One region of the Streptomyces sp. R11 genome, then DNA from elsewhere that is predicted to be linked to it. Evidence: riboswitches for the same ligand, from Rfam matches in the RefSeq annotation. Region 1 holds a riboswitch; the other holds the start of a gene.
What was found. A riboswitch is a leader RNA that binds a small molecule or an ion and turns the genes downstream of it on or off. The one in region 1 is predicted to bind ZMP and ZTP.
Positions count from the first base shown of each region.

Region 1 (4,168 bases):
TTCTCAGCCACGGCATTCGCACACCCTCACATCCCGCAGCAGCGACCACAGCGGGAACCATACGACGCATCGACACCTGGTCAGCGCCGAGAGGTGACGACGGGACGTCGTAGGTGCGGGGTCGTGGCGCACTGCTGCCGGGCGGACGAGCCACCCGGCTTGCGAGCTGCGGTGCTTGTCGGATCAGGGGCGTACATCGACGTAGTCACCGGTGGCCTTGGCCGGGCCGGTCGTGGTCGTGCCGGCGAAGTTCCAACGCCAGTAGCCGTCCTTGACCGCCTTGACCGTGGCGCGCAATGTGCCGGTGCTGCTGGTCTTTACCGCGACCACCGTGGTGTAGGTGCTGCTGTCCTTCGGGCGGAATTGCAGGTGCACGGTCCGGCCCGTGTATCCCGCATACCGATAGGTGTCCCAGTTGGCCCGCACGAGCTTGCCGGTGACGGTGATACGAGCGCCCTTCGTCACCGGCTCGGGTGACGCGTTGACCGTGAGCTGCGCGGCACGCTTGAGGCTGAACGACCCCACGCGCGGGGCGAAGACCGATTCGCCGTCATTGGCGTCGGCCAAGGCGTCTACGGACCATGTTCCCGCGTTGGCGTTGGCCAGGTCCACCGGATCGTCGCTGCCTGGAGCAGGGTGGGCGTTGACGGTGAACACCGTTGTGCAGGCCGTCGCACTCTCGCAGAACGCGTCGGTGGTGTAGAAGCCGCCGTGCGGCCCTTTCAGATCCACGTCCACGAAGGACAGGCCGGAGTCGTCCGATCCGCCGACCGTGACCGGGAAAACCACGTCGTGCGTGATACCCACGATGACGTCCCGTCCGGAGTTGACGGTGGCACCGCTGACCACCGGTTCGCCGGCCGCAGCATCGGCCGGGGCGCCGAAACCGGCCAGCAGCACGACAGCGGCCCCCAGCACGACACCGCGGCTTGCCCCGCGACCGACGGGCCTACCCTGCGGGGCACTTGCGCCGGTGGTGGACACGGCGATGTCGTGCCCGCCGCTCGGTCTGTCGCCAAGCGGTGTGGCATAGCGGCTCATGAAATCTCCCAGGGGTGACAGGCCCTGCCGCCAACCACCGGAAGGGGAACGGTGGTTGGCAGAAGGCTCCGGAGACGGAAGTCCGTCACTCCCCTACGACTGCCGAACCGGCCGGATCGTTGCCCCCGGAGGTGAAGGGACCTTGTGCGACCAGGAGGGACGGTACGGTCATCGGCACGGAAGCTCCGGGCAGGATTTGGTCTCCCCTACTCGAAGAACTTGAGACTCCAGCCCGTGTTCGTGTTCGCGCCCGGGACATTGGCACGGCTGTAGGTGGTGTTGCCCCACCAGCAGAACGTGCCGGTGTACCAGTACCGGTTCTCCCACGCGTACGGCGTTCCCTTCGGGACCGCGTGGATCATCAGGGGGAACCTCGGGCCGGCCGGCGGGCTCGTGCCGATGTCGCCGTCGAGCAGGACGAAGCTGTGCTGGCCGGGGCCGTTGACGTGCAGGGTCGGGTCCCAGCCGGACATCATCGTCGCGCGGTTGGAGCCGAACAGGCAGCCGTTGGACTTGTACCAGTCCCACACGTACGTCGGGTCGCCCCCGGCGCGAAGTCGCAGGTCGGCCAGGCAGTACTGCTCGCTCCAGCTGCCGTTGGCCCCCGTCGACGTCCTTCTCCGGCGCGATGGCCTCGAATGCCGCCCGCTCATCGATGTGATGGCCTACGGGTGCTGAAGCAAGGTGCCGTGCACTCCGGCGTCCCGCGAGAGGGACTGGAGGGCCTCCACCAGCTCAGCCGTTGTAGTGGTGGCCGGCAGGCTGACAAGCCGGGACTCGACGCCCGCCTTCGCGCAACGGGCCCGCTTCATCCGAACGTACGTCACCGAAGCCGGATCCTCACCTACCAGCACCGTTGCGAGGCAAGGCGTCACACCGACACGTCGAGCAAGCTCTGACGCCTTGTCTGATGTCTCCTCGACGATGCGTCGGGCAAGGCCAACGCCGTCCATGAGCCGGGCTGTCTGTGTCTGGGACATGGTCGCCTCCAGGCGTCGCTGACCACTCGCCCAGGCGCACGGCATCGACCGATTCGTCAGACCGCTCCCCGGTGGTGCTCCACCTCAGCGCCAGTCACGGCCCACGCACCACTCCTAGTGGATGGCGCTTCCGCTGATCATGAACAGAAAGTTCAAATACACCTACTCAGGGCCATCGCCACGCCCCCCTGGCCACAACCCTCGGGCGCACGGGCACCCGGCAGACCGGCACCCTGACGCTGGAGCCCACCCTGGCCGGCGAGTCCGTTCCACTCGAGATTTTGACAGGGCCTTGACATATTTGGCGGTGGCCGCCAGCATGCAAAATGCAATCAGAGTGCCGCAATTCCCTTTGCCAACAGCGCAATTCACGCACAGCGCTCCCACGCGGGGGTCCGACAGGTCCGTCGTCGTGCCCCGCACCACCTTGCGGCACGCGCGGCCGGCGCGCGCCTTGCCTGACATCTCTCACCGTCAGGAAGGACGACCCCCCATGCTTTGGCGCCCTCGCGCGGGGCTGAGAACGCTCACCGCGCTCGCGCTCCTCCTGGCCGGCGTCGCCACGGCGGCTCCCACGGCCACCACCGCCTCCGCCGCCCCGGCGGACCTTCCGCCCGGCGATTACCAGCAGGTCCAACTCGCCACCGGCGCTGCCGAGATGGGTGAACCCATGTCGCTGGCCGTACTGCCCGACCGGTCGGTCCTGCACACCGCCCGCGACGGCACGATCCGCCTCACGGACGCCGCGGGCAACACGAAGCAGGCCGGGAAACTGGACGTCTACACGCACGACGAGGAGGGCCTGCAGGGAATCGCCGCCGATCCCGCCTTCGCCTCCAACCGGTACGTGTTCGTCTACTACTCCCCCAAGCTGAACACACCGGCAGGGGACGCCCCCACGACCGGTACGGCCGCCGACTTCGAGCCGTGGAAGGGTCACCTCAACCTGTCGCGGTTCACGCTGCGCACCGACGGCACCCTGGACATGTCCAGTGAGAAGGTCGTCCTCGAAGTGCCCAACGACCGCGGCCAGTGCTGCCACGTCGGCGGTGACATCGACTTCGACGCGGCCGGGAACCTCTATCTGACGACCGGCGACGACACCAACCCGTTCGACTCGTCCGGGTACGCGCCGATCGACGAACGCACCAACCGCAACCCCCAGTTCGACGCCCAGCGCAGCTCCGGCAACACCAACGACCTGCGGGGCAAGGTGCTGAGGATCAAGCCGACCGCAGCCGGCGGGTTCACCATCCCCTCGGGCAATCTCTTCGCACCGGGCACCGCCGGCACCAGACCCGAGATCTACGCCATGGGCTTCCGCAACCCGTTCCGGATGTCCGTCGACCGGCCCACCGGCACCGTCTACCTCGGCGACTACGGCCCCGACGCCGGCGGCACCGACCCCAACCGGGGACCGGGCGGCCAGGTCGAGTTCAACCGCATCACCTCGCCCGGCAACTACGGCTGGCCGTACTGCACCGGCACCAACACCACCAGCGAGACGTACAACGAGTACACCTTCCCGAGCGGCCCCTCCGCCGCCAAGTACAACTGTGCGGGCGGGCCGGCCAACAACTCCTTCCGCAACACAGGGCAGGCCCAACTGCCCCCGGCCAAGCCGAGCTGGATCAAGTACGGGCTGGACGGCTCGCCGCCCGAGTTCGGCGGCGGCTCCGAGTCCCCGATGGGCGGCGAGGTCTACCGCTACGACCCCAACTCGACCTCCACGGTGAAGTTCCCGCAGTCCCTCGACGGCCGCTACTTCGCCGCCGAGTACGGGCGCCAGTGGATCAAGGCCATCGAGGTCAGGAGCGACGGCTCCTACGGGTCGATCGAGGACGTCCCCTGGAACGGCACCCAGGTCATGGACACCGACTTCGGCCCCGACGGCGCGCTGTACGTCCTGGACTACGGCACCGGCAGCAACAACTCGGCCCTGTACCGCATCGAGTACATCGCGGGCAGCAACCGCAACCCGGTCGCCCGGGCCGCCGCCGACCGCACCTCCGGCGCCCTGCCGCTGACCGTGCGGTTCTCCTCCCAGGGCAGCTCCGACCCCGAGGGTGGGACGCTGACGTACTCCTGGAACTTCGGCGACGGCACCACGTCCACGCAGGCCAACCCCACCCACACGTACACCGGCG
Region 1 is NZ_CP163432.1:8,865,317-8,869,484, reverse strand. It holds gene AB5J55_RS40975 (calcium-binding protein) at 184-918, opposite strand; partial or broken gene AB5J55_RS40970 (hydrolase) at 1,248-1,643, opposite strand; partial or broken gene AB5J55_RS40965 (tetrahydrofolate dehydrogenase/cyclohydrolase catalytic domain-containing protein) at 1,645-2,021, opposite strand; ZMP/ZTP riboswitch at 2,043-2,129, opposite strand; gene AB5J55_RS40960 (carbohydrate-binding protein) at 2,515-4,168, shown strand, end outside.

Region 2 (4,168 bases), 3.2 Mb from region 1:
GCAATCACGTCGTCCTCGGCGCGTGGGTCGTCGAGGGCGAGTCGGCGGGCCTGGGCATCCGCGAGTCGTCCGGCCTGATCACGGACGAGTACGCGCGCTTCCTTCCGCACGTGATCCTCTGAAAGCGCCGGCCGGCGCACCAAGCCCAGGAGCCTGAGGACGGCATGACCGACCGGGAGCGGCAGCGGCGGTGATGCGATACGATACGTATCGTCTCGCACTCCAAGGGGGCCACATGGAACATGTCATCGACGCAGAACCCGGCATCCACCTCTGGGCAGAAGACCGCGGCGCCCCCGACGCGCCCCCGCTCCTGCTGATCATGGGCGCACAGGCCTCCGGCCTCGGCTGGCCGGACGAGCTGGTCGACCTCCTCGCCGCACAGCACCGCGTCATCCGCTACGACCATCGCGACACCGGCCGCTCCACCTGGGCATTCGACAGCCACCCCTACCCCCTCACAACCCTCGCCGACGACGCCCTCGCGGTCCTGGACGGACTTGGCGTCGCACGTGCCCATGTCGTCGGCATGTCACTGGGCGGCATGCTCACCCAGCTCCTGATCGCCGATCACCCCGACCGCCTGTTCAGTGCGACCCTGATCGGCACGGGGGCCCTCAGCGACGTCCCGTACCTCCACCCGGACGGCACCCGCACCCCGCCGCAGGAACTCCCCGGCGTCGACCCCCGCATCATCGAACTGTGGTCCCAGCCGTGGACGGACCAGGGCCAGGAGGCAGAGCTGGACCGGCGGGTCGAACACTGGCGGGCCCTGTCCGGCGACCAACTCCCCTTCGACACGGACTACTTCCGCACCCTGGAACGCAAGGTCATCGCCCACACCGGCCACCACAGGCCAGGCGACGCCCATGCCCGCGCCGACACCTCCGGCATGCTCCGCACCGAGCAGCTCGCCCGGACCACCGTCCCCACCCTCGTCATCTCAGCCCCCGCCGAACCCGTCTACCCCCTCCCGCACGCCCACCACCTGACCCAGACGATCCACGGTGCCGACCTCGTGGAGCTCCCCGGCATGGCCCACTCCCTTCCGCCGGAGATCCACAAGCCCCTCGCCCGCGCGATCCTCGACCACACCGCACACAGCTGAAGCCGGACGGCCGCCGACGCCGGTTCACATCCCGAGCACACCCCGCAACTGGCCGAGCCCCCAGTCCAGATCCTCCTTCCCGATCACCAGCGGCGGCGCGATGCGGATCGTCGCGCCATGGGTGTCCTTCACCAGCACACCCCGTTCCATCAGCTTCTCCGACACCTCCCGCCCCGTGCCGTACATCCGGGCGATGTCGACCCCCGCCCACAGCCCGCGTCCCCGCACCGCCGTCACCCGCCCCGTCCCGGCCAACAGGCCCAGCTCCCGGAGCAGATGCGCGCCGAGCTGCGTCGCCCGCTCCTGGAACTCGCCCGTCCGCAGCATCGCGATCACCTCCAGCGCCACCGCACAGGCCAGCGGATTCCCGCCGAACGTCGACCCGTGCTCCCCGGGCCGGAAAACGCCGAGCACATCGGCCGACGACACCACCGCCGACACCGGCACGACCCCGCCCCCGAGCGCCTTCCCGAGCACATACACATCCGGCACCACCCCCTCGTGCTCGCACGCGAACGTCCGCCCCGTGCGCCCCAGCCCCGACTGGATCTCGTCCGCCATGAACAGCACGTTCCGCTCCCGCGTCAGCTCCCGCACCGCCGGCAGATAGCCGGCCGGCGGCACGAGCACCCCCGCCTCGCCCTGGATCGGCTCCAGCAACACCGCCACCGTGTTCTCCGTCAACGCCTCCCGCATCGCCGTCAGATCCCCGTACGGCACGATCTCGAAGCCCGGCGTGTACGGCCCGAAGTCCGCCCGCGCCTCCGGGTCGGTGGAGAAGCTGATGATCGTCGTCGTACGGCCGTGGAAGTTGTTGCCCGCGACGACGACCTTCGCCATCTCCGCCGGCACCCCCTTGACCCGGTAACCCCACTTCCGGGCGGTCTTCACCGCCGTCTCCACCGCCTCCGCCCCGGTGTTCATCGGCAGCACCATCTCCATCCCGCACAGCTCGGCGAGCTGCTCGCAGAACGCGGCGAACCGGTCGTGATGAAACGCCCGCGACGTCAGCGTCACCCGCTCCAGCTGCGCCTTCGCAGCGTCCAGGATCCGCCGGTTGCCGTGCCCGAAGTTGAGCGCCGAATACCCGGCCAGCAGATCCAGATACCGCCGCCCCTCCACATCCGTCATCCACGCCCCGTCCGCCGTCGCCACCACGACCGGCAGCGGGTGGTAGTTGTGGGCGCTGTGCGCGTCGACCGCGGCGATCAGGGATTCGGTGGTGCTCGACGTACTCACGGGGCTCTCCGTTTCCGCCGCCACGAGGGCTCGCGCTCCGCCAGTCACGAGGCTCGTGGCCACTGTCCATTTCTGGCCGTTCGAGTGCTTTGCGGCCCCTTCCTATCGTTGCTCGCATGGCGGACGCGGGACCATGCCGCGTCGGCGCGCCCGGTAGGCTGATCGACGGGCCGTGACTGGCGCGCTGGGATGGGACCGACCATCGGGGAGCGGCCCACTGGACCTCGTCGTCCAGTACCGAGTGCCGTGCGCCTGGGCCGAACCGTGAACGCTGCACACGACGTCCGGAGGTCCCCATGCCAGCCGAGCCCCTTTCCACCGAGTCCACCGCCTTCCGCTCCGCCCTCGACGTGATCCGCGCCGTTGAGCCGCGCGTGGCCGACGCCATCGGCCAGGAGGTCGCCGACCAGCGCGAGATGCTCAAGCTGATCGCCTCCGAGAACTACGCCTCCCCGGCCACCCTCCTGGCGATGGGCAACTGGTTCAGCGACAAGTACGCCGAGGGCACAGTCGGCCGCCGCTTCTACGCCGGCTGCCGCAACGTCGACACCGTCGAGTCCCTCGCCGCCGAGCACGCCCGCGAGCTCTTCGGCGCCCGCCACGCCTACGTCCAGCCCCACTCCGGCATCGACGCCAACCTCGTCGCCTTCTGGGCCGTCCTCGCCGCCCGCGTCGAGGCCCCCGCCCTGGAGAAGGCCGGTGTCCGCCAGGTCAACGACCTCACCGAGGCCGACTGGGCCGAGCTCCGCCAGGCCTTCGGCAACCAGCGCATGCTCGGCATGTCCCTGGACGCCGGCGGCCACCTCACCCACGGCTTCCGCCCGAACATCTCCGGCAAGATGTTCAACCAGCGCTCCTACGGCACCGACCCCGCCACGGGCCTGATCGACTACGAGGCCCTGCGTGCCTCCGCCCGCGAGTTCAAGCCGCTGATCATCGTCGCCGGCTACTCCGCCTACCCCCGTCTCGTGAACTTCCGGATCATGCGCGAAATCGCCGACGAGGTCGGCGCCACGCTCATGGTCGACATGGCCCACTTCGCGGGTCTCGTCGCCGGCAAGGTCCTCACCGGCGACTTCGACCCGATCCCGCACGCCCAGATCGTCACCACCACCACCCACAAGTCGCTGCGCGGCCCGCGCGGCGGCATGGTCCTGTGCGACGACTCACTCAAGGACCAGGTCGACCGCGGCTGCCCGATGGTTCTCGGCGGCCCGCTCCCGCATGTCATGGCCGCCAAGGCCGTCGCCCTGGCCGAGGCCCGCCAGGAGTCCTTCCGCGACTACGCCCAGCGCATCGTGGACAACTCCCGGGCGCTGGCCGAAGGCCTGATGCGCCGCGGCGCGACCCTCGTGACCGGCGGCACCGACAACCACCTCAACCTGATCGACGTCGCGTCCTCCTACGGCCTCACCGGCCGCCAGGCCGAGGCCGCGCTCCTCGAGTCCGGCATCGTCACCAACCGCAACGCCATCCCGGCCGACCCCAACGGCGCCTGGTACACCTCCGGCATCCGCATCGGCACCCCCGCGCTCACCACCCGTGGCCTGGGCACCGCGGAGATGGACGAGGTCGCCGCCCTCATCGACCGCGTCCTCACCACCACCGAGCCCGGCACCACCAGCAAGGGCGCTCCCTCAAAGGCGCAGCACATCCTGGACCCGAAGGTCGCCGACGAGATCTCCCACCGCGCCACCGACCTCGTGGCGGGCTTCCCGCTGTACCCGGAGGTCGACCTGGGCTGACGCCTCTGGGGCATCTTCCTGGCGTTCTCAGAGATCCAGGTCGATCAACTCATGGCGTGGCTCCTCCCGCGGCGGT
Region 2 is NZ_CP163432.1:5,640,452-5,644,619, forward strand. It holds gene AB5J55_RS26190 (glutathionylspermidine synthase family protein) at 1-122, shown strand, start outside; gene AB5J55_RS26195 (alpha/beta fold hydrolase) at 236-1,108, shown strand; gene rocD (ornithine--oxo-acid transaminase) at 1,133-2,347, opposite strand; ZMP/ZTP riboswitch at 2,510-2,612, shown strand; gene AB5J55_RS26205 (glycine hydroxymethyltransferase) at 2,644-4,092, shown strand; gene AB5J55_RS26210 (hypothetical protein) at 4,120-4,168, opposite strand, start outside.
Region 2: it holds a riboswitch for ZMP and ZTP, as region 1 does, so the genes downstream of both, AB5J55_RS26205 (glycine hydroxymethyltransferase) here and AB5J55_RS40965 (tetrahydrofolate dehydrogenase/cyclohydrolase catalytic domain-containing protein) in region 1, are expected to answer to the same signal.